Regions from separate parts of the Alsobacter sp. P4_H11 genome, predicted to be linked through region 2. Evidence: predicted binding sites of a transcription regulator. Region 2 holds the regulator's gene; each other region holds the start of a gene.
What was found. The regulator PhoB, encoded in region 2, activates phosphate uptake and scavenging genes when phosphate is short. The targets are predictions, from matches to a motif close to TGTCATNNANCTGTCAT.
Positions count from the first base shown of each region.

Region 1 (6,910 bases), on a different contig from region 2:
CTGGACGTTCCGGCCTGGCTGGCCGGCTCGGGGCTTACTGGCCGGCCTGGACCGAGAGCTCGTTCTCGTCGCCGCGGGGGCGGTCCACCGCGAGGCTCTCGCCGGTGACGAGGTAGTACACCGTCTCGGCGATGTTGGTGGCGTGGTCGCCGATGCGCTCCACGTTCTTGGCGCCGAACAGGAGATGCGTGCAGAAGCTGATGTTGCGCGGATCTTCCATCATGTAGGTGAGCAACTCGCGAAAGAGCGAGGTGTAGAGATTGTCGATCTCGCCGTCGCGCTGCCATACGGCGAGCGCCGCCTGGGCGTCGCGCTGCGTGTAGGCGTCGATCACGCTCTTGAACTGGTTCAGCGCCATCAGGCTCATGTTGCCGATGCCGGCGAGCAGCTTCTGGGGCGGGAACTGGCCTTCCATCGCGAGAATGCGCTTGGCGATGTTCTTGACGAGGTCGCCGACGCGCTCGAGGTCGTTGGCGATGCGGATGGTGGCGATGACGTCGCGCAGGTCCACCGCCATGGGTTGGCGGCGCGCGATGGTGAGGATCGCCTTCTCCTCTACCTCGCGCTGCAGCCGGTCGAGCGTGGGGTCGGCCGCGATGATCTTCTGGGCCAGGCGGATGTCCTGCTTGGCCAGCGCGTCGATGGCGTCCGATTGCATCTTCTCGGCGAGGCCGCCCATCTCGGCGATGGTGCGCTGCAGCTCCTTCAGCTCCTGGTCGAAGGCGGCGACGGTGTGGTTGGCCATGGTGATGTCCTCGTCGTCGATCAGCCGAAGCGGCCGGTGATGTAGTCCTGCGTGGCCTTCTGCTTCGGCGCGGTGAAGATCTTGTCCGTCTCGTCGAACTCGATCAGCTCGCCCAGATACATGAAGGCCGTGTAGTCGGACACGCGCGCCGCCTGCTGCATGTTGTGGGTGACGATCGCGATGGTGTAGTGCGCCTTCAGGTCGTCGATCAACTCCTCCACCTTGGCGGTGGAGATCGGGTCCAGCGCCGAGCAGGGCTCGTCGAAGAGAATGACTTCCGGCTTCACCGCGACCGAGCGGGCGATGCACAGGCGCTGCTGCTGGCCGCCCGAGAGGCTGAGGCCCGAGGCGTCGAGCTTGCCCTTGACCTCCTCCCAGAGCGCGGCGCCGCGCAGCGCCTGCTCGACGCGTCCGTCCATTTCGCTCTTGGGCAGGTTCTCGTAGAGGCGGATGCCGAACGCGATGTTCTCGTAGATCGACATTGGGAAGGGGGTCGGCTTCTGGAACACCATGCCGATGCGGGCGCGCAGGAGGTTGAGGTCCTGCCTGGGGTCGAGGATGTTCTCGCCGTCCATCAGCACCTCGCCCTCGGCGCGCTGCTTGGGGTAGAGGTCGTACATGCGGTTGAGAACGCGCAGCAGCGTGGACTTGCCGCAGCCGGACGGGCCGATGAAGGCCGTGACCTTGCGGTCATAGAGCGGCAGGTTGATGCCCTTGAGGGCCAGGTTCGCGCCGTAGAAGAACTTCAGGTCCTTGACGCTGATCTTTTCGGGCAGGGCGTTCGCGGCTTGCATCAGGAGGTCCTCGACGAGGAAAGGCTGCGGGCCGTGATGCTGAGCACGAGCACCGTCATGGTGATGATGATCGCGCCCGCCCAGGCGAGGCTCTGGGAGTCCTTGTAGGGGCTGGAGGCGAACTGGAAGATCACGTAGGGCAAGTTGGACATGGGCCGGCTCATGTCCCACGAGAAGAACTGGTTGTTGAGCGCCGTGAACAGCAGCGGCGCGGTTTCGCCGCTGATGCGCGCCACCGCGAGCAGGATGCCGGTGACGATGCCCGATCGGGCGGCCGAGTAGATCACCTTTCGGATCACCAGCGAGCGCGGCATGCCGAGCGCGTAGGACGCCTCGCGCAGGGCGGTGGGCACGAGGCGCAGCATGTCCTCGGTGGTGCGCAACACGACCGGGATCACGATCACGCCCAGCGCCAAACCGCCCGCGATGCCGGAGAAGCGCCCGACAGGCTCCACCGCGACCGTGTAGATGAAGAGGCCGATCACGATCGAGGGCGCGCTGAGCAGGATGTCGTTGATGAAGCGCACCACGCCGGCGAGGCGCGAGCCGGCGCTGTATTCGGCCAGCCAGGTGCCGGCCATGATGCCGAGCGGCGCGCCGACGAGTACGCCCAGCACGGTCATCATCAGCGAGCCCATGATGGCGTTGAGCAGGCCGCCGGCGCTGCCGGGCGGGGGCGTCATCTCGGTGAAGACGCGCGGGCTGAGGCTGGTGAAGCCGTTCCAGAGCAGCGAGCCCAGGATGAGGCAGAGCATGCCGAGGCCCAGCACCGTGGCGGCGACCGAGAGCGCCATCCAGACAGAGTTGGTGTTGGCGCGGCGGCGATATTTGGAGACGTCCTTCATCGCTCAGGCTCCCGCGCGGCGTTCGAGGCGCATCAGCATCAGCCTTGCGCATGACAGCACCACGAAGGTGACCAGGAACAGCAGCAGGCCGAGCGTCATCAGCGACGAGGTGTAGAGACCGGGCTCGGCCTCGCCGAACTGGTTGGCGATGGTGGCCGAGATGGTGGTGCCGGGATCCAGCAGATTGGCCGAGATGCGGTTGGCGTTGCCGACCACAAAGGTGACCGCCATGGTTTCGCCGAGCGCGCGGCCCAGCGCCAGCATGACGCCTCCGATGATGCCCACCCGCGTGAACGGGATGATGACGTTCTTGATCACCTCCCAGCGCGTGCAGCCGAGGCCGTAGGCGGATTCCTTCAGCATCGGCGGGACGGTGTCGAACACGTCGCGGGTGATCGACGAGATGAAGGGCAGCACCATGATGGCCAGCACGAGGCCGGCGGTGAACAGCGACAGGCCCGAGCCCAAGATCGACTGCAGGAAGGGGTTGAGAACGAAGAAGCCCCACATGCCGTAGATGATCGACGGGATGCCGGCGAGCAGCTCGATCGCGACGCCGACGGGCCGGCGCAAGGCGGGCGGGCACAGCTCGGTGAGGAAGATAGCGACGCCGATCCCGACCGGCACGGCGATCAGCATGGCGATCGCCGAGGTGACGAGCGTGCCGTAGATGGACGGCGCGGCGCCGAACTTCTCCAGCGGCGGGTTCCAGGATTGCGAGGTCAGGAAGCCGAAGCCGTAGGCGCGCAACGTCGGCATTGAGCCGATGATGAGCGACAGGATCACGCCCGAGAGGATCAGCAGCACCGTCATGGCGCTGAGGCGCGCCAGGGCCCCGAACACGGCGTCCGACAGCTTGAAGCGGGCGAGAGCCTTCAGCCGGCTCTCGGCCGCCGGGGTCTCCGCGTGGGTGGCCTGCATGGCGAGATCAACCATCGGTGCGCCTCATGGGGGCGGAACTGGAGCGCCGCCGGACACTTGCCCGACGGCGTGAACTCTCGCCGTCATCCCCTTCCCGACCCGCTGCGCGGGTCGCCGGGGATGCCGGTAGAGAGGGAAGGGCGCTTACTTGCCCGCAGTGAACAGCGGCTTGCCGGCCGTGTCCTTGATGTTGTCCGTCCAGGTCTTCTCGACCATCGTGACGACCGCGTCGGGCATCGGGATGTAGTCGAGCTCCTCGGCGGCCTTGTCGCCCTTCTTGAAGGCCCAGTCGAAGAACTTCAGCGCGTCCGTGGCGGCGGCCGGGTCGGCCGGCTGCTTGTGGATGAGGATGAAGGTCGCGGCCGTCATGGGCCAGCTGTCGGCGCCCTTCTGGTTCGACAGGATGACGCCATAGCCGGGCGCGCTGGACCAGTCCGCGTTGGCGGCGGCGGCCATGAAGGACTTCAGCTCCGGCCCGACCGTCTTGCCGTCGGCATTGATCATCTTGGCGTGCGAGAGCTTGTTCTGCTTGGCGTAGGCGTATTCGACATAGCCGATCGCGCCCTTCGACTGCATCACGTTGTTGGCGACGCCGTCATTGCCCTTGGCGCCGACGCCGACCGGCCATTCCACCGCGGTGGATACGCCGACCTTGGTCTTCCAGTCGGGGCTGACCTTGGCGAGATAGTCGGTGAAGTTGAAGGTCGTGCCCGAGCCGTCGGCGCGGCGCACCACCAGGATCTTGCTGTCGGGCAGCGTCACGCCGGCGTTGAGCTTGGCGATGGCCGGGTCGTTCCAGGTCTTCACCGTGCCCATGAAGATGTTGGCGAGCGTGGGCCCGTCGAGCACGAGCTGGCCGGGGGCGACGCCTTCGAGGTTCACGACCGGCACGATGCCGCCCATCACCATCGGGAACTGCACGAGGCCGCTCTTCTCCAGGTCCTCGCCCTTGAGGGGGGCGTCGGTGGCGCCGAAGGTCACGGTCTTGGCCTGGATCTGCTTCACGCCGCCGCCGGAGCCGATCGACTGGTAGTTGAGGCCGACGCCGGTCTCCTTCTTGTAGGCGTCAGCCCACTTCGCATAGACCGGGTAGGGGAAAGTCGCGCCGGCGCCGGTGATGTCGGCCGCGTGCGCGGGAGCCGCGGCCGCCACGAAGGCGAGGCCGGCGGCCGCGAAAAGGGTCTTGGTCTTGGTCGCGAGGGTCATGAAGACTCTCCATGTCGGACGTGGGGAGGGGCCGCGCGTCCTGCGCCGCCGCGCCTCCATCGCGACCCCGGGGGCCGCGACGCCCTTTCGCTATGACATGGATATGACAGGTGGATGACAGGGGAGGGCCGCTCCGGACATCGATGCGATTGCGGCCCGGCTCAACTCTCTCCGTCATCCCCGGCGGCGCGCAGCGCCGGGAAAGGATCCAGGGGTGAGCGCGGGGCCCTGGATCCCCTTCCCGACCTGCCGCGCAGGTCGCCGGGGTTGGCGGCGAGGCGCGAGGACATTGGGGTCATCCTCCCGTCATTGCGAGCGACAGCGAAGCAATCCAGCCTAACGTCGGGCATTTAGACTGGATTGCTTCGCCTCTGGCTCGCAATGACGGCGAGGCTCACGGAGGTGTTAGTTCTTCTACCGTCGATTGGAGGGCTGCCGATGTCGGCGCGAATCCCCCGGGCGTTCACGCCTCGCCGAACACCCGTCGGAAGATCGTGTCGACGTGCTTCAGGTGGTAGCCGAGGTCGAACTTCTCCTCGAGTTCCTGCGGGGTGAGCGCCTTGGAGACGTCCGGGTCCGCCTTCAGCAGCGTGAGGAAGTCGCCCTGGCCGCGCCAGACCGGCATGGCGTTGCGCTGCACCAGCCGGTAGGCGTCCTCGCGGGAGACACCCTTTTGCGTCAGCGCCAGCAGCACGCGCTGGGAGTGGACCAGACCGCCGAGGCGGTCGAGGTTCTTCTGCATGTTCTCCGGGTAGACCAGCAGCTTGTCGATCACGCCGGTGAGGCGGGCGAGGGCGAAGTCGAGCGTCACGGTGGCGTCCGGGCCGATCATGCGCTCCACCGAGGAGTGCGAGATGTCGCGCTCGTGCCAGAGCGCCACGTTCTCCATGGCGGGCAGCGCATAAGCGCGCACCATGCGGGCGAGGCCGGTGAGGTTTTCGGTGAGCACCGGGTTGCGCTTGTGCGGCATGGCCGAGGAGCCCTTCTGACCCTCGGAGAAATATTCCTCCGCCTCCAGCACCTCGGAGCGCTGCAGGTGACGCACCTCGATGGCGAGGCGCTCGATCGAGGACGCCACCACGCCCAGCGTGGCGAAGAACATGGCGTGACGGTCGCGCGGGATCACCTGGGTGGAGACGGGCTCCACCGCCAGCCCCATCGCCTTGGCGACGTGCTCCTCCACGCGCGGATCGATGTTCGCGAAGGTGCCGACCGCGCCCGAGATCGCGCAGGTGGCGATCTCGCGACGGGCGAAGACCAGCCGCTCGCGCGACCGGCTGAACTCCGCATAGGCCTCGGCGAGCTTCAGCCCAAAGGTGACCGGCTCGGCGTGGATGCCGTGCGAGCGGCCGATGGTGGGCGTCATCTTGTGCTCGAAGGCGCGGCGCTTCAGCGCCGCCAGCAGCGCGTCGATGTCGGCGATCAGCAGGTCGGCGGCGCGCGACATCTGCACGGCGAGGCAGGTGTCGAGCACGTCGGACGACGTCATGCCCTGATGGATGAAGCGCGCGTCGGGGCCGACGAATTCGCCCAGATGCGTCAGGAACGCGATGACGTCGTGCTTCACCTCGCGCTCGATGGCGTCGATTTTCTCGACGTCGAACGTGGCCGCGCCGCCCTTCTCCCAGATCGTCTTCGCGGCTTCCTTCGGGATCACGCCCAGCTCGGCCAGCGCGTCGCAGGCATGGGCCTCGATCTCGAACCAGATGCGAAAGCGGGTCTCGGGCGACCATATGGCCACCATCTCGGGGCGGCTATAGCGCGGGATCATGGGCGGTCCTTTCGGGTATCACCGCGCCGGTAGCATGGGAGGGGGGCGGGGGCAATGAGGGGAAGGACGGGGGGACGTCGCATCAGCAGCCTTCGCTTGACGAATGTTATTTCTGCAAACCCGATGTGAACGGTTTTGCGCCAGCTTGGCGGGCCAGTTCAGGGAACCGCCATGTCCGAAACCGAAGCCGAACCCGTTCCGACCCTTCATTGCTACTACGAGTACGACGATAGCCCGGCGCTGGTCCCCGGCCGCTCGGAGCGGGCCTGGATGGACAAAACGAGCCAGCGCTTCGCCTACCGATGCACGCCGCTGGCGATCGCCAATGCGAGCGGGTGGGAGTTGCAAGCTCCCGTCGGGTTCTCGGCGCATTGGACGGGCGGGGACTTGAAGGAGGACCTGCTGATCACGCCTGACGATCCCGGCAACTCGCGCGCCAGCCGGTTGGCGGTGAGCGCCTTCGGGCACGGCGTGCTGACCTTCCACCCCGGTTATCTTTTTCGAACCTCACCCGGCTGGGCATTGTGGACACGCGGCGCGCCCAACACCGTTAAGGACGGCATTGCGCCGCTGGACGGCCTGGTGGAGACCGCCTGGCTGCCCTTCACGTTCACGATGAACTGGAAAT
Region 1 is NZ_JBFUKI010000011.1:147,663-154,572, reverse strand. Features, by position in the region: gene phoU (phosphate signaling complex protein PhoU) at 35-745, opposite strand; gene pstB (phosphate ABC transporter ATP-binding protein PstB) at 766-1,539, opposite strand; gene pstA (phosphate ABC transporter permease PstA) at 1,539-2,384, opposite strand; gene pstC (phosphate ABC transporter permease subunit PstC) at 2,388-3,320, opposite strand; gene pstS (phosphate ABC transporter substrate-binding protein PstS) at 3,450-4,511, opposite strand; gene purB (adenylosuccinate lyase) at 4,975-6,282, opposite strand; gene AC1DSZ_RS19360 (DUF6065 family protein) at 6,454-6,910, shown strand, end outside.
Region 1: pstS (phosphate ABC transporter substrate-binding protein PstS) is a predicted target of PhoB. The motif match lies at 4,615-4,631, and genes of this name have one in related genera.

Region 2 (6,910 bases):
CGGCAAACCACGTAGTTGGGTCGAAGTTGAGTCCCGTGCTCCGCCGTTGCGGAGCGGCGAACGCGGGAGGATTCGGCTGGCGAATGAACAGGCGGACGACGCGACAGATCGGCCTCAAGAGCCGGCGGCGAAGTCCACAGAGGCAACATTCAGATACGGAGACCGAGGCCGATGTCCTGGACCGATGAACGGGTCGAACTCCTTAAAAAATTGTGGAACCAGGGGCTTAGCGCCAGCCAGATCGCGGCGGAGCTGGCCGGGGGGATCACCCGCAACGCGGTGATCGGCAAGGTCCACAGGCTCGGCCTTTCGGGCCGCGCGAAGGCGCCGGCGCCCCAGCAGGCTCGTCCCCGCAAGGCGCCGACACGCGCGCCGAGCCATCCGATGAGCCACACGCATTCGGCTCCCGTGGTGCGCGGCAACCTGGCGGTGGCCCCCAAGGCCATGCAGATGGCGGCGCCCATCATGGAGCTCGCGCCCACGCCCATGACGGACGTGGTGATCCCCATGTCCGAGCGCGTCACCATCATGGAGCTGCGCGAGAGCATGTGCCGCTGGCCGCATGGCGACCCGACGAGCGAAGATTTCCGGTTCTGCGGGGCCAAGTCGCCGACCGGCACGCCCTACTGCAACTTCCACTCGCAGGTCGCCTACCAGCCTTCCATGGACCGTCGCCGCGCAGCGGCCCGGGCCGGGGGAATGCGCTAGGCGCCATTATCGGAACGTCCGCCAGGCGAGCAGAACGCGGCTGGCGGCCGTGACGAGGCACATGAGCGAGAAGATCACGGCCAGCGTCGGGAAGGCCTGGGGGAACAGCATCATCAGGGCGAAGAACCCGATGGTCTCGGCCCCCTCCGCCAGCCCGGCCGTGAAGTAGATGGACTTCAGGCCGCGCGACGTCGTCTGCAGCCCACGCTGCCCGGCGACCGTCGCGTAAGCCAGGAAGGTCGCGCCGTTCACGTAGAAGCTGAACAGCAGCGTGGCGGCCACGAGCGCATTGGCGTCGGGCGCGACAAACGCGAAGGCCAGCGGCACGGCGCCGTAGAAAACGAAATCCGAGACGATGTCGAGGAAGCCGCCCAGATCCGTGCGCCGGGTCTGACGCGCCACCGCGCCGTCGAGGCCGTCGCCGAGCCGGCCCAACGCCATAAGGACCAGCCCGAGCCCGAAATCACCCGCCGCGATCGCGGCAGCGCTCGCGACCCCGAAGCAGAGCGCCAGCCCGGTAATCGCGTCCGCGCCGAGGCCGAGGCGAATGCAGTGGCCCGCCATAAGCGCCAGGGGCGGGTCGATCAGCCGTCGCGCCATTCCGTCCAACATAGCTGCTCCACGCTCCCGAGGCCCGCCGGCGGAGCGAAGCCGATTCCACTTCGCGTCGAAATGCTTTAGGACGCGAGCGCTTCTCCCCCCCGCGCCGGAGTTCACGCGACGATGTATCGCGCCGTTACCCGCCAGATCCAGGTCACCGTCACGCCCGCCTACATGGCGGACCAGTCGACGCCTGAAAAGAAGCAGTTCTTCTGGTCTTACACGGTCGAGGTCGAAAATCTCGGAACCGAGACCGTGACCCTGCTGACGCGCTGCTGGCACATCCGCGACGCCACCGGGGCGGTGAAGGAAGTGCGCGGCGAGGGCGTGATCGGCAAGCAGCCGACGCTCGCGCCCGGCGAGACATTCAAATACACGAGTGGCTGCCCGCTGGAGACGCCCGAGGGCATCATGTCGGGATCCTACGGCATGAAGACGGAGGATGGAGCGAGCTTCGACGTGAGCATTCCGGCGTTCTCGCTCGATAGTCCCAATCGCCGCCGGGTGATGCACTGATGGCCGCCGCAAGAAAATCCGCGATGACGCCGCTCGCCCTGCTGGAGCGCCTCGTTTCGTTCGACACCGAAAGCTCACGCTCCAACCTGGAGCTGATCGCCTTCGTGGAGCGCTACCTCGCCGACCTCGGCGTGGCGTCGGTGCGCGTTCCCAACGAGACCGGCGACAAGACCGCCCTGTTCGCCACGATCGGCGCTACGGACCGCGGCGGGATCGTGCTGTCGGGCCACACCGACGTGGTGCCGGTCGCCGGCCAGACCTGGACCAGCGATCCCTTCACGTTGCGGGTCGCGGACGGCAAGGCCTACGGGCGCGGCGCGGTGGACATGAAGGCCTTCGCGGCCATCGCGTTGTCGCTCGTGCCCGAGATGCAGGCGGCGGCGCTGAAGACGCCCATCCACATCATGCTCAGCTACGACGAGGAGCTCACCTGCCTTGGCGTGGTGGACACCATCCGGCGCATGGGCGTGGACCTGCCGCGGCCCCAGGCCGTGATCGTGGGCGAGCCGACCGAGCTGCAGGTGGCCGACGCGCACAAGAGCGTGGTGACGTTCAACACCTATGTGCACGGCTACGAGGCGCATTCGGCCAAGCCCGAGCTTGGCTCCAACGCGATCTTCGCGGCCGGCTGGCTGCTGCAGGAGCTGGACCGGATCTCGGACGTGTACCGCGAGAAGGGCGACCCGACCGGGCGCTTCGACCCGCCCTATTCGTCGGTGCATGTCGGCACCGTGAACGGCGGAACGGCCCGCAACATCCTGCCGAAGATCTGCCACTTCCAGTGGGAGGTGCGCGGCGTGCCGGGGACCGACGAGGAAGAGGTCGCCCGCATGCTGGACGACTACGCGCAGCGCGTGGTGGTTCCGCGCCTGACGCGGTGGGGTTGGCCGGGCTCGGTGGAAACGCTGCTGGAGGTCGCGGTTCCGGGGCTCGCACCCGATCCGGGCTCCGCGGCCGAGACGCTGGCGCTGCGGCTCGCGGGCCGCAACCAGACCATGACGGTGCCGTACGGCACCGAGGCCGGGCACTTCCAGCGCAACGGGCTGCCCACCGTGGTGTGCGGGCCGGGCTCCATCAACCAGGCGCACCAGCCGGACGAGTACATCACGCTAGACGAAATCGAGCGCGGCGTCGGCTTCATCCGGCGGCTGATCGCGAGCTGCGCGGCGCAGTAGAGCCTAGCGGCGCGCGAAGGTCTCGTCGAAGGAGTAGCCCGAGCCGCGCACGGTGCGGATCGGGTCCTTCTCGCGCGGGCGGTTGATGGCCTTGCGCAGGCGCCCGACGTGGACGTCGACGGTGCGCTCGTCGATCTCGCTGTCGAGGCCCCAGACGCCGTCGAGCAGCTGCGAGCGCGTGAAGACGCGGCCGGGCTTCTCCATCAGGAATTCCAGCATCCGGAACTCGGTGGGCCCAAGGCGCAGCTCGCGGCCGCTGCGGCGCACCCGGCGGGTTTCGCGGTCGAGCGCGATGTCGCCGGATTCCAGCATGCTGGCGACCCGCTCGGGGGAGGCCCGGCGCAGCAGGGCGCGGACGCGGGCGACCAGCTCGGGCACCGAGAACGGCTTTACGACGTAATCGTCCGCCCCGGTCGCGAGGCCGCGAACGCGCTCGCTCTCCTCGCCGCGCGCGGTGAGCATGATGATGGGCAGGCGCTGCGTCTCAGGGCGCTGGCGCAGCCGCCGGCACAGCTCGATGCCGGAAAGGCCCGGCAGCATCCAGTCAAGGAGGATCAGGTCGGGGGTTCGCTCGCGGATGCGGATGTCGGCCTCGTCGCCGCGCGCCACGGCGTCGACCTGATAACCCTCGGCCTCGAGATTGTAGCGCAACAACAGCGTCAGCGCCTCCTCGTCCTCGACGATCAGGATGAATGGGGCGGACGCCATCACGCGGTCTCCGGATGCTTCACAGCCTGCTGTGTATGACCGGTCCATGACATTCATATTACACTCCGCAACCCTTGCGGGCGGAGCCGTCTAGGGATTCGACTGCGGGATCGTGACGCGGAAGGTGGAGCCCTCGCCGCGGCGGCTTTCCACCGCGAGGCGGCCGCGGTGGCGGGTCGCAATGTGCTTCACCAGCGCGAGGCCGAGGCCGGTGCCGCTCTTGTCGCCCGTTTCGGCGCGGTAGAAGCGCTCGGTGAGGCGCGGCAGGTCGGCTGGCGCGATGCCGGGGCCATGGTCGCGCACCGACAAGCGCCCGTGCGGCCGGCCGCCATCCTGCACGCTGTCGATCGTGATCTCGACCAGCTTGCCGGCCTGGCCATACTTGATGGCGTTTTCGACGAGGTTGTCGGCGACGCGCAGCAGCTCGTCCCGGTCCCCCGGCACGATCACCGGGCCGGGCGCGTGAACGCGGATCTCGACGCCCTTGTCCTCGGCCAGCGGCCGCAGCGTGTCGACCACCTGGCGGGCCACGGCGGCGAGGTCCACGGGCGCGTCGGGGTGGCGGTGCTCGCTCATCTCGATGCGCGACAACGACAGGAGGTCGTCGATCAGGCGCGACATGCGCTGCGCCTGGGCGCGCATGATGGCGAGAAAGCGCTCGCGCGCCGTGGCGTCGTTCTTGGCCGGGCCCTCCAGCGTTTCGACGAAGCCGAGCAGGGAGGCGAGAGGGGTGCGCAGCTCGTGGCTGGCGTTGGCGACGAAATCGACGCGCATCTTTTCGAGCCGGCGCGCCTCCGTCAGGTCGCGAAACGCGATCAGGGCGGCGGGTTCGCCGGGCTCCCTGGCGTCTCCCGGCAGGGCCGAGGCCTGGAAGGAGAACACGCGTTGAACGGGGACGCGTTCGTCGTACTCGTCGGAAATCGGCCCCTCGCCCCGCACAGCGGCTTCGGCGGCGCTGATGAGGGCCGGGGCGCGCAGCGCGAAGGACAGCGGCTTGCCGGGGGCGACGAAGCGCCATGTCCGCCGGGCGGCGGCGTTGCAAAGCACCACCGTGAGCACGGGGTCGACCAAGATCACGGGGTCGGGGATCGCCTCCAGCACGGACGCCACGAACGCGTCGCGCGCGGGCGGCGACGGTGGGTCCTGCGCGACGTCGTCCATCCCTCGCCCCTCAGCCCGATCCGACCTCGACCTCGTCGTCGTCCTCATCCTCGCTCTCGTCGGCCCGGAAGGCTTTCACCCGGCGGACGATCTCCATGGCGCCGAGCAGCGCCAGTGCGAGAACGAAGGGTATGAGGTAATAGCAGATCCGAAACAGCAGCAGCGCGCCGATCATGCCGCCATAGGGCAGGCGCCAGAAGGCCAGCAGCATGGTGCTCTCGAACACCCCAAGCCCGCCCGGAGCGTGACTGACGATGCCGAGGATGCACGCAAAGGCGTAAATGGCAGCCAGCGTCTGGAACTCGACACCGTAGCCGGGCGGCAGCAGCACGTAGAGCACCGCGCTGGCGCAGCAGACTTCCGCCGCGCCGAGCACGATCTGGGCGAGCGAGACGCGGAAGCTCGGCAGCTCCAGCCGCCAGCGCTGCACCCGCACGGCCCGCCGCTTGGCCCCGACCCAGAACAGGTAGCCGGCGATCACGGCCAGCACGGCCGCGCCGATGAGGCGGTTCGCGTTCACGGCCAGATGGTTGATATCCGAAATGGCCGGCGCCTGCCAGATCAGTCCGAAGCCTACGACCGTACCCATGCCGAGCAGGAAGGTGAGGCCCGCGATGGTGGTCAGGCTCGCGACCTTGCCGGGCGACACGCCGAGCGGCGCGTAGATCCAGTAGCGCACCGTGGCGGCGGTCACGAGCGGGAAGCCGAGCGTGAACGAGATGGCATAGCTGGTGAAGGAGCCCAGCGCGGTGGTGCGGAACGGGATACGCAGCTTGAGCTGGCGCAGCGCCAGCGCGTCATAGGCGGTAAGCAGCGTGTAGCTCAGCGTGACGAAGGCGAGCGCGATAGCGAGGTTCTCGAGCTCGGTCCTCGCGAAGGCGGCGCGCACGTCGGCGAGCTTCACCTCCGAGAGGATGCGCCAGAGCACCACGGCGGAGATCACGAACAGCAGCACGCTCGCGCCGGCGCCGATCCACGCCCAACGTCCCCGCGGCGCGTTCGGGCCGCCAAGCCTGCCGCTCGGCGAGCCGGCGACGACCGGGCCGGGCTCGGGCAGCTCGTCGCCCGAGCGCTCCTGCATGCGTGTCATTCCTGGGTCCATGCTGGGCCGCGGCCCTCGCGGCGGCTCCTTATGGCCGCACCGGACCGGCCCCGCAAGCCCCGGCGCGGGCCGGAGGCGCCGCTCAGGCCAGGCCGGCGAGCGCCTGCAACTCCTCGCGCGGCAGGCCGACGGCGTCCGCCGCCTGCCCGATCTGCTCCCAGGTGGTCACGTCCACCGGCACGCCGTCGCGCTGGCGTTCGGCGCGGGTGCGGCGCTCGGGTTCGCCAGCGATCAGCACGGAGGGATCGCGCCCGGGCGGGGGCGTGCGGGCCCACTCGATGAAGGCGTCGATCTGCGGAAAAAAGGTTTCGGCCGTGCCGACGGCGTCGGGCGAAACCACCACCGAGAACATGTTGTTGACGATCGCCTGCCGGCGCTTGGGGTGGTGCTGCGTGCCGCCGCCCGAGAGCGCGCCGGCCAGAAGCTCGCAGGCCAGCGCCAGGCCCCAGCCCTTGTGATCGCCGAAGGGCAGCAGCGTGCCGCGAGGCTCCTCGAACAATGCGGCCGGGCTCGTGGTGGGCTCGCCCTCCCCGTCCAGGAGCACGCCGGGCGCGACGTCGACGCCCTTGTTGTAGGCGACCCGCACTTTGCCGACCGCGAGCTTGCTGGTGGCGAAATCGACGATGATCGGCTCCTGGCCGCGGCGCGGAATGCCGATCGAAATCGGGTTGGTGCCGATGCGGGCGGCGCGGCCGCCGAACGGCGCCACGGCGGGATCGCTGATGACGTTGACGAAATGCAGCGAGACCAGCCCCTCGGCTGCGCATTGCTCCGACCAGTGGCCGATGCGGCCGATATGATGGCTGTTGCGCAGGGAGAGGATGCAGCTGCCGTTTTGCCTGGCGCGGTCGATCGCGAGCGCGACGGAATCATGCGCGATGGTCTGGCCGAGCCCCATGCCTCCGTCGCAGACCAGGAGCGAGCCGGTGTCGACCGCCAC
Region 2 is NZ_JBFUKI010000003.1:339,120-346,029, forward strand. Features, by position in the region: gene AC1DSZ_RS07320 (GcrA family cell cycle regulator) at 172-708, shown strand; gene AC1DSZ_RS07325 (CDP-alcohol phosphatidyltransferase family protein) at 715-1,320, opposite strand; gene apaG (Co2+/Mg2+ efflux protein ApaG) at 1,432-1,824, shown strand; gene argE (acetylornithine deacetylase) at 1,848-2,999, shown strand; gene phoB (phosphate regulon transcriptional regulator PhoB) at 3,003-3,707, opposite strand; gene AC1DSZ_RS07345 (ATP-binding protein) at 3,798-4,868, opposite strand; gene AC1DSZ_RS07350 (lysylphosphatidylglycerol synthase domain-containing protein) at 4,879-5,958, opposite strand; gene AC1DSZ_RS07355 (malate/lactate/ureidoglycolate dehydrogenase) at 6,053-6,910, opposite strand, start outside.

Region 3 (6,910 bases), on a different contig from region 2:
CAATCATAGAGGTTCAAGCACTTACGTCTGGAAAAATGAGGGTCCAGGTCCCCCAGCCAAACTCAGGCGCAGCTCCAGACGAGCCCTCGGATTTTCCGTCTGGGAATCCGCTCCCCTTATTGCCACATGGATGGGGCGCAGGGGTGGGACACTCGCCATATCCCGAACGCCACGGCTGCGGCTGGCGGTTCAGGGTTCGCTATCCGGCCGGGCTTGCGGCTGACTTTGGAGAGCTTGAAAGAATTGCGTAGCTGTGTGCTCCAGCTATCTCGCAATGACACCAAGCATCCAGTCCAACAGCCGAAGGCCGTGAAGCCACCGTCCGACCCTATGAAAAGCTTCGCCAGGATTCCCTAGCGACGGCGCCGACGGCCATTTCCGCCAAAACATGGAACCAGCATTGCTCGCGGCTGATTGCCGGATCCTATCCAGGGGGATAGGACATGGTCCATGATCCATGCCAGCCACCCCGACGTGATCGCCCGTCTCAAGCGGGCCAACGGCCACCTCGCCTCCGTGATCGACATGGTCGAAAGTGGGCGCAGCTGCGTGGAGCTTGCCCAGCAGCTTCACGCCGTCGAAACGGCGATCGCCAACGCCAAGAAACTGCTGATCCACGACCACATCGAGCATTGCCTCGGCCACGAGCTCGATGCCGACAAGGCCGCGCCAACCAAAGTCCTGGCCGAGTTCAAGCAGCTCGCGAAATACCTATGAGGATGTGCACGTGAGCAAGCTGCTCGACTGGTTCGGCTTTGGACATGGGGGCTACAGTAACGTGACCTCCCGCTCTCACGGCGCCCATGGCGGGCACGGCAGCCATGGGTCCCACGGGAGCCACGGAGGGCACGGCCATAGCCACGGGGTTATGGATCCCACCATCGCGACGACTTCGCAGGGCATCTGGGCCATCAAGTGGTCCTTCGTGATCCTGGCCATCACCGCCTTTTTCCAGATCCTGGTGGTCATCGCGTCGGGATCCGTGGCGCTGCTCGCTGATACGATCCACAACGTGGCCGATGCGACCACGGCCATCCCGCTCTGGGTGGCCTTCCGCCTGGTGCGCCGGCAGCCCACGGCCACGTTCAACTTCGGCTACGGCAAGGTGGAGGACCTCGCCGGCATCGCGATCGTGCTGATCATCTTCGCCAGCGCCCTCGTGGCGGGTTATGAAGCCCTCGATAAGCTGATCCATCCCCAACCGATCAGCCTCCTTGGCTGGGTCGCGGCGGCCGGCCTGGTCGGCTTCATCGGAAACGAGGCCGTCGCCGTCTTCCGGATCCGCGTGGGCCGCCGCATCAACAGTGCGGCCCTCATCGCCGACGGCTATCACGCCAGAGTGGACGGCCTGACGAGCCTCGCCGTCGTGCTCGGCGCCTTCGGCGTGTGGCTGGGCTTTCCGCTGGCCGACCCCATCGTGGGCCTGCTGATCACGCTCGCGATCTTCGGCATCGTCTGGCAATCCTCGGTGTCCGTCGTCCGCCGCATGATCGACGGAGTCGAACCCGGCATCACGGCCGAGGCGCGCCACGCCGCGGAGCACGTTCCGGGGATCGTCGGCGCCCCGGAGGTCAAGCTCCGCTGGCTGGGGCACAAGCTCCACGTCGAGGCCACGGCGGCGGTAGACCCCGCTCTGACGATCGCGGACGCCGAACGGGTGCGCGGCGAGCTGATCGCGGCTTTCGAGGGACATCTGCCCAGCTTCGCCTCGGCGCACGTGGCCTTGCGCCCTGCCGGAGGACATCTAGCGCCCACTCTCCACGGAAATCATCACGCGCCTGACCCGTTCGTCTTCGTCGGCCGGCTGGCGAGCGGCCGGCTCGAGATCGTCGATACCTCGTCCGGTGAGCGGATGCGGCTGACACTCGACGAACCCGTGTTCCCGCTCGAGGCGAACGTCGAAATCCTTCGCGACGGCGGGCGGATTGAATCCTTGGCGCTCCTCGCCGGCGGCGCCGCCGGCGTTCTCGTCAGCGAGGTCGCGCCCGCGGAGCCTCATGAGTTCGAGGCGCGCCTGGTCCTGTCGCGACGAGGCCAGCAGGAGACCCTGCCGTTTCGGATGACCGAACCGGAGGATCATCCACACTAGATGCCAGGTCATGGCCCGGCGAAGCCATCGCGGTTTCCGCCATCGGATAGCGGATAGCGGACAGCGGACACGAAGCTATGCCGGACGGTAACTCGGCGAATAAGCGATCGGTCTTGGATCCGCTGACCCTTGGGTGACGACGGAGTTCGGCATCGGCCGCCGCCGCTCTGATCGTCAAGAGCTTGGCCGCGGATCGTCAGCCTCGCGCCCGCAGCATGTGCATGGCGTTGGCGGTCACCAGCACCGTCGCGCCCGTGTCGGCCAGGATCGCCGGCCAGAGCCCCGTGACGCCAGCGATCGTGGTCACGAGGAACACTGCCTTGAGCCCAAGCGCGATGGTGATGTTCTGGCGGATGTTCGCCATTGTCCGCTTCGACAGCGCGATCATATCAGCGATGTCCATGACTCGGCCGTGGAGCACCGCCGCATTGGCCGTTTCCAAGGCGACGTCGGTTCCTCCCCCCATGGCGATGCCGACGCTGGCGGCGGCGAGCGCGGGAGCATCGTTGATGCCGTCTCCCACCTCCTTTGCTGGGCTCTCATAATGCTGTGGCAGGAGTGGAATGCAGGTCGAAGGCGGCGAATATTTGCCGTGTTTGCTCCGTTCGGGCACCTGTCATGGGGGCGTCACGCGGCGTCTCTAGGCGATGTTGGCGTTCTTCGTCTCCCTTCAGGATCATGCCATGCGCCAGACGTTCGCCGCAGCCTTGCTGCTCTCCACTGTTTCGGCCCCGGCGCTGAGCCAGACCATATACCCGATCGACCGGGCGCAGATTTTGGTCGGGGCGAAGTTTGACCTCAAGGTCGAGTTCCCCGGGCTGGTCGAGGCCGGCAAGATCGCCGTGACGGTGAACGGCCAAGACCACGCCCAGGCGTTTGGCCGCGCCGCGGCCTACGTCGCCCGTGAGGACGACAAGGACCAGTCGGCCGTGACGCTGCGTGACATTGTGATCGACAAGCCGGGCCGCTATGTCGTTAAGGCGACAGACGGCGTCAACACCCGCGAGGTCGCGTGGGAGGTCTACGAAACGGCTCAGCCGCGCAAGGCCAGGAACGTCATCCTGTTCATCGGCGACGGCATGTCGAACGCCCACCGGGTGGCGGCGCGCATCCTCGCCAGAGGGATCCAGGAGGGCAAGTACAAGGGCAAGCTCACCCTCGATGACATGCCCGCCATGGCGCTGGTGTCGACCTCCGGCGTCGACAGCGTGATCACCGACTCGGCCAATTCGGCGAGCGCTTACACGACCGGGCACAAGTCCTCCACCAACGCGCTCGGCGTCTATGCGGACCGCACCAAGAGCACGACGGACGACCCCAAGGTCGAGACCATCACGTCGCTGGCGCAGCGCCGGCTGAACATGGCGGCCGGCGTCGTCACCAACACCGAGATCGAGGACGCCACCCCGGCCTCCATGGTGGCCCACACCCGCCGGCGCGCCGAGTACGACGTCATCGTCCAGCAGTTCCTGGACCAGAAGCCAGACGTGATCATGGGCGGCGGCGCGGCGAACTTCATTCCCAAGAGCATGGCCGGCTCCAAGCGCGGCGACGACCAGGACTACGTCGCGAAATTCAGGGACGCCGGCTATGCGGTCGCCACCACGGCGGGCGAGATGAAGGCGGCTTCGGCAGCCGGCGCCGAGAAGCTGCTCGGCCTGTTCAACCTCGGCAACATGGACGGCGTGCTCGATCGCAAGTTCCTGAAGGTCGGCAGCGTCAAGCGCTACCCCGAGCAGCCCGACCTCACCGAGCAGGTGAAGTCCGCCATCGAGGTGCTGTCCAAGAACGAAAACGGCTTCGTGCTGATGGTCGAGTCCGGCCTGATCGACAAGTACACGCACGCCCTCGACATGGAGCGGGCGATCTACGACACGATCATGCTCGACAACGCCGTGAAGGTCGCCAAGGACTTCGCCGACCAGAAGAACGACACGCTGATCCTGGTGCTGGCCGACCATACCCACCCGGTCGGCATCGTCGGCGTCATGCATGACGACATGGACGGCCCTGCCCCCAACGTCGAGTTGCGGGACCGGCTCGGCATCTATGCGGACGCAGGCTATCCGAGCTACCCGGCCCCGGACGCCGAGGGCTATCCCAACAAGGTCGACGTCAAGGACCGCCTCGCGCTGTTCTCGGCCAGCTTCCCGGATTACTACGAGACCTACCGGCCCAAGATGGACGGCCCCAACAATCCCACCGTCGCCGGCAAGGAAAAGGGTACCTACGCGGCGAACGAGATCTACGCCAAGTCGCCGGGCGCGCAACTGCGGGCCGGAAACCTGCCCAAGGACGGCAACTCCGACGTCCACAGCGCCGAGGACTCGCTGCTGAACGCCTATGGCCCCGGCTCCGAGATGGTGAAGGGCTTGATGGACAACACCGACGTGTTCAAGGTGATGGCGCATGCGCTCGCACTCGGATCATCGAAGTAACGCTGCAACTCCACGGCTCAGCCGTCGCCGTGCCCTCCTGGCGATGGCGGCCGGCTTGGCTGCCGGAGGCGTGCGCCCGTCCTGGGCCGCGCCGGCGGCGCTCGACTTCGCCGACCTCTACGAAGCGTCCGGCGTGCTGGGGTTGCGGTTCTCCCCCAGGCTCTTGTCGCTCAAGGGTGCGGCCGTGGGGATGCAGGGCTACATGGCTCCTCCGCTCAAGGCGGAGAGCGACTTCTTCGTGCTGACTCGCGAGCCCGTGTCGCTCTGTCCCTTCTGCTCGTCGGACGCGGATTGGCCGACCGACATCGTCGTGGTTCATCTGCGAAACGCCGCCCAGCCCACCCGCTACTCCGACCCGATCGCCGTGACGGGCGTTCTGGAGGTTGGCTCGGCGACCGATCCGACCACGGGATTCGTGTCCCAGATCCGGATCATGAATGCCGATTTCCGCATCGTCTGAGGCTCCGGCGCTCACGGTCGAAGGCCTGCGATTGACCTATGGGCGCGGCGACGACGCCACGACCATTCTCGACATCCCGACGTTGCGCATCGCGGCGGGCGACCAGCTGGGCGTCAGCGGACCCTCGGGCTCTGGCAAGACCTCCCTTCTCCATGTGCTGACCGGCATCGAACGCCCGACGGCCGGACGCATCCACTGGGGCGGCGTCGACCTGGCGAAACTCGGCGAAGGAGCGCGCGACGCGTGGCGACGCCGTAACGTGGGGCTCGTGTTCCAGGACTTTCACCTCGCGCCCGAGCTCACCGCGCTGGAGAACGTGCTGCTGCCGTTCCGCTTCGACCATTGGCGTCTGAGCGGCTCCCAGCGTGAGCGCGCGCTCGAACTGCTCGACTCGGTGGGCCTCACGGAGCCGGCACGGCGCGCCGGGGTGCTGTCGCGCGGCGAGCAGCAGCGCGTGGCCATCGCGCGGGCGCTGGTGCGCGAGCCGCGCATCCTGGCCGCCGACGAACCCACCGCGAGCCTGGACGCGAACAATGGCGCGCGGGTCGCGGATCTGCTGCTGGCGGCCGAGCGCCGGAGCGGCGCGACCCTGCTGGTCGTTACGCACGACGCCGCGCTGCTGGGGCGGCTCGGGTCCACGATCCGGATCGCCGGCGGCGCTCTGGTCGGGGCGGCGGCATGAACCCGTGGCCGCTCATCGGCGCCGAGCTGCGGCGCTCCTGGCTCGGCGCGCTGGCGCTGTTCGCCGTGATGGCTTTCGCGATCGCGATCGGCGTGACCGTCACCGCTCAGGAGCGCGCGCTGCGCCAGGGCAGCGCCCGCGCGGCGGACGACTTCGACCTCCTGGTCGGCGCGCCCGGCAGCGAGACGCAGCTCGTGCTGACCGGCGTCTACCTCCAGGAAAGCGCCCTGCCGCTGATGCCGGATGCGGTCTGGTCCGAACTCGCCCGCCGCAACGGCGTCGCCTGGGCGGCGCCGCTGGCGTTCGGCGACACCTGGCGCGGGCGCCCGGTGGTGGGGACCATTGCCGATTTCGTCACCCGGGGCGGCAAGCGGCAGCTGCAGCTCGGCCGGGTGTTCGCGGCGGAAAACGAGGCCGTCGTGGGGTGGGACGTTCCGCTCGCGCTGGGAACCACCATCGTCACGTCGCATGGCCACTCCCGCGAGGATGGGCGCGCCCTCCCCGGCGAAGCGCGCCACGATGGGCATGACCTGACCGTGGTCGGACGCATGCCGCCCACGGGCACGCCCTACGACCGTGCGATCCTGGTTCCAATCGAATCCGTTTGGGAAACGCATGGGCTCGCGCGGGGGCGGCCGGAAGGCGACGCGCGGATCGGGTCGCCTTGGCCGGACGCGACCGGCGACGCGCCCGTGATCGTCGTCAAGGCCGCCAGCGTGGCGGACGCCTACCGGCTGCGCGCTGCGTTTCGGGGCGGACGCACGATGGCGGTGTTCCCGGCCGAGGTGCTGGTGCAGCTCTATGGCGCTCTGGCCGACGTCAAGGCCGTGATGGCGGCCATGGCGCTGGCCACGCAGGCGCTCGTGTTCGTCTCGGTGCTGGTCTGCGTCTTCGCGCTCGCGGCCGCCCGCCGGCGCGACATCGCGGTTTTGCGCGCCATCGGCGCGCCGCGGGGGTACGTGTTCGCGGTGGTGTGGCTCGGCGTGTCGTTGCTGGTCTGCGCCGCCGCTCTGGCCGGAATGGCGCTGGGCTTCGGCGCCACCGCGGGCACCTCCGCGCTGCTCTCGGAGCGCTTCGGCTTCGTGCTGAACGCGCGCCTTGGCCCCAACGAGTGGGCGATGACAGGGCTGGCTGCAGCTTTTGGCGTCCTGCTGGCCATGGTTCCGGCTTTCGCCGCCTACCGGCAAAGCGTCGTGTCCGGGCTCCGCGGACGCTAGACCCGCGACTGTCGTTAAAATGAC
Region 3 is NZ_JBFUKI010000001.1:186,569-193,478, reverse strand. Features, by position in the region: gene AC1DSZ_RS00850 (metal-sensing transcriptional repressor) at 451-717, shown strand; gene AC1DSZ_RS00845 (cation diffusion facilitator family transporter) at 728-2,089, shown strand; partial or broken gene AC1DSZ_RS00840 (heavy metal translocating P-type ATPase) at 2,286-2,615, opposite strand; gene AC1DSZ_RS00835 (alkaline phosphatase) at 2,773-4,527, shown strand; gene AC1DSZ_RS00830 (hypothetical protein) at 4,583-4,987, shown strand; gene AC1DSZ_RS00825 (ABC transporter ATP-binding protein) at 4,965-5,669, shown strand; gene AC1DSZ_RS00820 (FtsX-like permease family protein) at 5,666-6,886, shown strand.
Region 3: AC1DSZ_RS00835 (alkaline phosphatase) is a predicted target of PhoB. The motif match lies at 2,704-2,720, and genes of this name have one in related genera.

Region 4 (6,910 bases), on a different contig from region 2:
AAGGCCGCAAGCGCCTCCTGGTCGTCGTAAGCCGCGATCGTGGCGGCCGCCGACACCTGAAAGGCCGGGTTGTCGCCGGCCGGCGCGTAGACATGGCATTTCAGCCCCAGCGGCGCGGCCGCGAGCGCCATCATGCGGGCAAGCTGCCCTCCGCCCAGGATGCCGATCGTCTGGCCCGGATGCAGCATGCTCATGCCTCGTTGACGGGTCGTTCGGCCACCGCGCCCGTCTGGCGCGCCCGGTAGGCGTCCACGCGGTCGGCGAGCGCCGGATCGTTGAGGCCCAGCACGGCGGCCGCCAGCAGGGCGGCGTTCACCGCGCCGGCGCGGCCGATCGCCAGCGTCCCCACCGGGATTCCGGCCGGCATCTGGACGATCGAGAGCAGACTGTCCTGCCCCGACAGCGCCTTGGATTCCACGGGCACGCCAAACACCGGCAGGCTCGTGAGCGCCGCCGTCATGCCGGGCAGATGCGCCGCGCCGCCCGCGCCCGCGATCACCACCTGGTAGCCGGCCGCTTTGGCGCCCTTGGCGAAGTCGTAGAGGCGGTCCGGCGTGCGGTGGGCCGAGACGATCAGGCAGTCATGCCCGATCCCCAGCGCCTCGAGAGTCTCGGCCGCATGACGCATCGTCGCCCAGTCGGACTGGCTGCCCATGATCACGGCGACTGGTTTATGGGCCTTCATTCCAACTCTCCCGCAAAAGTTAAGCGGCTTTCAAGAAAAACAGGGCGGACTATAGAACGCGCTCCCCCTGCGCTAGCATAGCCGGAAACGATCGTGAACCACGTCACCCCTCCTTTCGATACGGTTTGCCCTCATTCGGAGGGCGCCCGCGTGGCTGAGCTCACGCGCGAACTCGCCCAGGCGAAATCCCGCATTTCGGAACTGGAGGAGCTCGCGCATGTCGACGAGCTGACCGGCGTCCTGAATCGGCGCGGTTTCATCCGCGAGTTGCGGCGGGCGCTGTCCTACACGGAGCGCTACAGCGTCCCGGTGTCGCTTCTGCTGCTCGATCTCGATCGCTTCAAGCAGGTGAACGACCAGCTCGGGCACCCGGCGGGGGACGCCGTGCTGGCCAAGACCGCGGCCGTGCTCGCCAGCAACCTGCGCGCCTCCGACACGGTGGCCCGGCTGGGCGGCGACGAGTTCGCGGTTCTGCTTTGGCACGCCAACCAGGACATCGCGGCCGAGAAAGCCGCCGCGCTGAAACTCATCCTGGCCGACTCGCCGGCGGAGTGGCGCGGCCTCGAGATCCCGATCAGCGCCAGTTTCGGCGCGCATGGGCTCACGGTGGGGCAGACCGTGCAGGACGCCCTGCAGGAGGCCGACCGCTCCCTCTACGCCGCGAAGGCCAACAGGCTCGCGTTCAGGCGATGATGTCGGGCGTGATCTGGTCCGAGAGCCGGATGATCCGGTCCTTGAGGGCCAGCTTGCGCTTCTTGAGCCGCTGAATCTGCAACTGGTCGGCGGCGACGATGCCTTCGAGCGCATAGATGGCTGCGTCGAGGTCGCGGTGCTCGGTCTGCAGACGGGCCAACTCAGCTGCGAGCTGGACGTCGGTGGGCTCGGTGCTGTCGATGTTCATGTTCAATGGATGGGACCCATCACGCCCGCCGTCGCGAACCGATCCACTATGCCAGACGCGGCGCGGCGGGCAAGTCGGCTGAGGGCGAGTCGCCCACCCGAGGTCGGCGGTTGGCGCATCGGCCGAGGTCAAGCATCCCTCACGGCAACCGTCGAACGCGCTGCGCATCGCTTCCGCTTGCCGTCGGCATGCAGGGCGCCTACCTCCCTGAAGGGCCGGGCGGCGGTGGCGGAAATTCTACGGAATAGCTTCCCCCTTCGAGCGGTCCTGTGTCAGACTGATGACGTTCCAACGTGGGAGGTATCGCATGGCTTTGCAGTCCCATTTGGCGGAGCTCGAGCGCCGCCATCAGGCCATCGACAAGGAGATCGAGAAGGAACTAGGCGCCCCGAGTGGGGACGATCTCAGGCTCGCCGAGTTGAAGCGTAAGAAATTGTTGCTGAAAGATCAGATCGAGCGGCTTCGAGTGGCCGCCAAGCCGACCCTGCACTGAGGGTCAGGCCGACGCTGTGATTGTGGCGTCCCCCGAGTGAGTTCGCCGCCGCATGCGCCATTCGCGCTGCGGCGGTTTGTTTTTGGGCCCGGATTAAGCGGCCGCTCAGATATCCCGGGCCATCTCGCGCAGGCGGAATTTCTGCACCTTGCCGGTCGAGGTCTTCGGCAGTTCGGCGAACACAATGTGCCGCGGGCACTTGTAGCCGGCCAGGTGCTGCTTGCACCACGCCAGCAGGTCCTCGGACGTGGCCTCCCGGCCCGGCTTCAACTCCACGAACGCGCAGGGCGTCTCGCCCCATTTGTCGTCCTGCTTGGCCACCACCGCGGCGGCCTGCACGGCCGGATGCTTGAACAGCGCATCCTCGACCTCGATGGACGAGATGTTCTCGCCGCCCGAGATGATGATGTCCTTGGACCGGTCCTTGAGCTGGATGTAGCCGTCCGGGTGCTTCACCCCGAGATCGCCCGAGTGGAACCAGCCGCCCGCGAACGCCTCGTCGGACGCCTTGCGGTTCTTGAGGTAGCCCTTCATCACCACGTTGCCGCGGAACATGACCTCGCCGATCACCTCGGCGTTGGCCGGCGCGCTTTCCATCGTGACCGGGTCCTTCACGTCCAGCGCTTCCAGCGCGAGATAGCGCACCCCCTGGCGGGCCTTGCGGGCCGCCTGCGCGGCCGGATCGAGGTCGTTCCAGTCGGCGTGCCAGTCGTTCACCACAGCCGGCCCGTAGGTCTCCGTGAGCCCGTAGAGATGCGTCACGTTGAAGCCTGCCGCCTTCATGGCGGCCAGCACCGCCTCGGGCGGCGGCGCGGCGGCCGTGAAGAACTCCACCACGTGCGGCAGTGGCCGCTTCTCGGCGTCGGGCGCATTCAGCAGCGTCGACATCACGATGGGCGCGCCGCACAGATGCGTGACCTTGTGCTCCGCGATCGCCTCGTACATGGCGGCGGCCCGGACATAGCGCAGGCACACATGCGTGCCGACGGCAGCCGAAATCGACCACGGGAAGCACCAGCCGTTGCAGTGGAACATCGGCAGCGTCCAGAGATAGACCGGATGCTTGCCCATGTTGCAGGTGAGCACGTTGCCCTGCGCCAGCAGCGCCGCGCCGCGGTGGTGGTAGACGACGCCCTTGGGATTGCCGGTGGTGCCGGACGTGTAGTTCAGCGAGATCGCATCCCACTCGTCGCCCGGGCTCGCCCGCTCGTAGCTGGCGTCCCCTTCGGCCAGCAACGCCTCGTAGTCGAGCGATCCGAGCCGCTCGCCCGGGCCGGTGAACTCCGGATCGTCGTAGTCGATGACCAGCGGCTTAACGGTAGCCATCGCGAGCGCCGGTCCGACGATCTTGGCGAATTCGCGATCCACGATCAGCACCTTGGCCTCGCCGTGATCCAGCGAGAACGCGATGATGGGGGGGTCCAGCCGCGTATTCAGCGTGTTCAGCACGGCGCCCGTCATTGGCACGCCGTAGTGGCACTCCAGCATGGCGGGCGTGTTGGCGAGCATCACCGCGACCGTGTCGCCGCGGCCGATCCCGCGCTTAGCCAGCGCCGATGCGAGGCGCTGGGAGCGCTGGTGGAACTCGCGATAGCTCCGGCGCAGCGCGCCGTGGATGATCGCCGTGTGGTCCGGAAACACCAGTGCGGCGCGCTCCAGAAACGACAGCGGGGTCAGCGGCTGGAAGTTGGCCGGGTTCTTGTCGAGGTCGATGTCGTAGATGTCGGACGCCATGGCCACGCCTCCCGCCGGCTTCGAAGTTCGGGCGGAACCGTAGCGGTGCGGCCGGAGCCGGGCAATCGATCGATCGTCGGACGGCGCCTCAGAGCAGGTCGCGCAGGCCATCCCAGATCAGCTTCACGCCGACCACGAAGCTGAGCACGTAGATGAGCGTGAAGAACCGCTTGGCGTCGATCCGCTTCACCATCCAGACGCCCAGGAACGTCGACGCGATGGCGAGCGGGAAAAGCAGCGCGGAGGCGCGCAGGTTATCGGTCGAGAACTGCCCCAGCGCCACGTAGGGGACCACCTTCACGAGATTGGTGATGGCGAAGAACATCGTGCTGGTGCCGGCGTAGAGCAGCGGCGAAAGCCTCTGCGGCAGCACATAGACCTGGAAAGGCGGCCCGCCCGCATGGGCGACGAAGCTCGTGTAGCCCGCCACCACGCCCCAGAACCCGCCCGCCAGAACCGAGCGTCGCTCCCGCTCGGCCTCCTCCATGACGCTGCGCCCGCGCCAGTAGAGCGCCACGAAGCCCACCGAGATCAGCCCGACCCCGACCCGCACCGCCGCTTCTGGCACCTGCGAGGCGAAGATCCAGCCGATCGCGATGCCGGCGATCGACCCCGGGACCATGATGTAGAGGAGCCTCGGGTCGAAATCCCGGCGGTAGGCCCACACGCTCACGGCGTCCTGCACGATGAGGATCGGCAGCATGATGGCGGCCGCCGTGACGGGCGACACGACCAGGGCCAGCATCGGCATCGAGATCAGCCCGAGGCCCGAGAAGCCGCCCTTCGACATGCCCATGAGCACGACGGCTGGGATCGCGATCGCGAAAAAGAGAGGCGTTTCGATCATCGGCGGGGGATCGTTCGGCGGGAGCAAAGTGGTCGCAGGTTTGCGCCTCACCGACAAGCCGCCGCCGCGCAGACCCGACCGGCGCGCTGCGGCCGTCTCCATCTTTGGGCTAAACTCGACTTCCGTCGTCTTGTTCGCCGGCCACGCCTGCGTATCAGTGGGACAAATCCTGGGAGGGACGAATGCAGAGCCGCTATCCCGAGACCTACGCGCAGTGGAAAGCCGACCCGCAGGCGTTCTGGGCCGAGGCCGCCGAGGCGGTCGACTGGATCAAGCCTGCCGATGCGATCTTCGATCCGGATCAGGGCGCCTATGGGCGGTGGTTCGTGGGCGCCGAATGCAACACCTGCTGGAACGCGGTCGACCGCCACGCCGCCACGCGTCCCGACCAGGCCGCGCTGATCTATGACAGCCCGGTCACGGGGACGAAGCGCACCCTCAGCTATGCGGAGCTGAAGACCGAGGTCGCCGCGCTGGCGACCGTCATCCAGGACCTCGGCGTGCACAAGGGCGACCGGGTCATCATCTACATGCCGATGATCCCCGAGGCCGTGATCGCCATGCTGGCCTGCGCCCGCATCGGCGCGATCCACTCGGTGGTGTTCGGCGGTTTCGCCTCCAAGGAGCTCGCCACCCGCCTCGACGACGCCACGCCCAAGCTCGTGCTCGCGGCCTCCTGCGGCATCGAGCCGAACCGCGTGGTGACCTACAAGCCCCTGCTGGACGAAGCCATCGCGCTGGCGTCCAACAAGCCCGAATCGGTCTTGCTGCTCCAGCGCCCGCAATGCGAAGCCGCCATGCAGCCCGGCCGCGACCACGACTGGGCCGCCGCCGTGTCGGCCGCCAAGGCGGCGGGCCGGCTGGCGGACTGTGTCCCCGTGCTGGCGACCGATCCGCTCTACGTGCTCTACACGTCCGGCACCACCGGCAAGCCCAAGGGCGTGGTGCGCGACAATGGCGGCCACATGGTCGCGCTCGCGTGGTCGATGACCAACCTCTACGGCATGCAGCCAGGCGAGGTGTTCTGGGCCGCCTCCGACGTCGGCTGGGTGGTGGGCCACTCCTACATCGTCTACGCGCCGCTGCTGATCGGCTGCACCACCGTGGTGTATGAGGGCAAGCCGGTGGGAACGCCGGATCCCGGCGCTTTCTGGCGCATGATCGCCGAGCACGACATCAAGGCGCTGTTCACCGCCCCGACGGCGTTCCGGGCGATCCGCAAGGACGACCCGGAGGCCAAGCACCTCGCGCGCTACGATCTGGGCGGTTTCCGCGCCCTGTTCCTGGCTGGCGAGCGCGCCGATCCGGACACGGTGCAATGGGCCGAGGAGATCCTCAAGGTCCCGGTGATCGACCACTGGTGGCAGACCGAGACCGGCTGGCCCATCGTGGCCAACCCGCTCGGCCTCGGCGCCTTGCCGGTGAAGCACGGTTCGCCCACCGTCCCGATGCCCGGCTGGGATGTGCAGATCCTCGACGAGGGCGGCCATCCGCTCGGCCCCAACAAGATGGGCTCCATCGTCGCGAAGCTGCCGCTGCCGCCGGGTTGCTTGCCCACGCTCTGGCATGCCGACGACCGGTTCAAGGAAAGCTACCTCTCGGCCTATCCGGGTTATTACAACACCTCGGACGCAGGCTTCGTGGATGAGGATGGCTACCTCTTCATCATGGGCCGCACGGACGACATCATCAACGTCGCCGGCCACCGCCTGTCGACGGGCGGGATGGAGGAGGTCCTCGCCTCGCACCCGGACGTGGCCGAATGCGCCGTGATCGGGATCAAGGACGCGCTCAAGGGCGAACAGCCCTGCGGCTTCGTGGTGCTGAAGTCCGGCGCCAACCGCTCGCCGCTCGACGTGGAGAAGGAGATCGTCAAGCTGGTGCGCGACAAGATCGGCCCGGTTGCGGCGTTCAAGATCGCCATCACGGTGAACCGCCTGCCCAAGACCCGCTCGGGCAAGATCCTGCGCGGCACCATGAAGAAGATCGCCGACGGCGACAGCTGGTCCATGCCGGCCACCATCGACGATCCGGCCGTGCTGGACGAGATCGCGGTCGCCCTGCAGGGCAAGGTCTGAGCTGACGGGAGCCGCGGCCCCCGCCGCCGCGGCTCAGCCCTTCTTGTTGGCGTCCCGGAACGCCTTGCCCCAGCCGGCCTTCACCACCTGCCGGCCGCGCCCGAGCGCGAGCGCGTCGGCCGGCACGTCGTCGGTGATCACCGAGCCGGAGCCCACGAAAGCGCCGTCCCCG
Region 4 is NZ_JBFUKI010000007.1:180,923-187,832, forward strand. Features, by position in the region: gene AC1DSZ_RS14285 (5-(carboxyamino)imidazole ribonucleotide synthase) at 1-188, opposite strand, end outside; gene purE (5-(carboxyamino)imidazole ribonucleotide mutase) at 191-685, opposite strand; gene AC1DSZ_RS14295 (GGDEF domain-containing protein) at 836-1,378, shown strand; gene AC1DSZ_RS14300 (YdcH family protein) at 1,368-1,586, opposite strand; gene AC1DSZ_RS14305 (YdcH family protein) at 1,894-2,079, shown strand; gene AC1DSZ_RS14310 (acyl-CoA synthetase) at 2,185-3,813, opposite strand; gene AC1DSZ_RS14315 (sulfite exporter TauE/SafE family protein) at 3,902-4,660, opposite strand; gene AC1DSZ_RS14320 (propionyl-CoA synthetase) at 4,843-6,738, shown strand; gene glmU (bifunctional UDP-N-acetylglucosamine diphosphorylase/glucosamine-1-phosphate N-acetyltransferase GlmU) at 6,772-6,910, opposite strand, start outside.
Region 4: AC1DSZ_RS14305 (YdcH family protein) is a predicted target of PhoB. The motif match lies at 1,856-1,872, and genes of this name have one in related genera.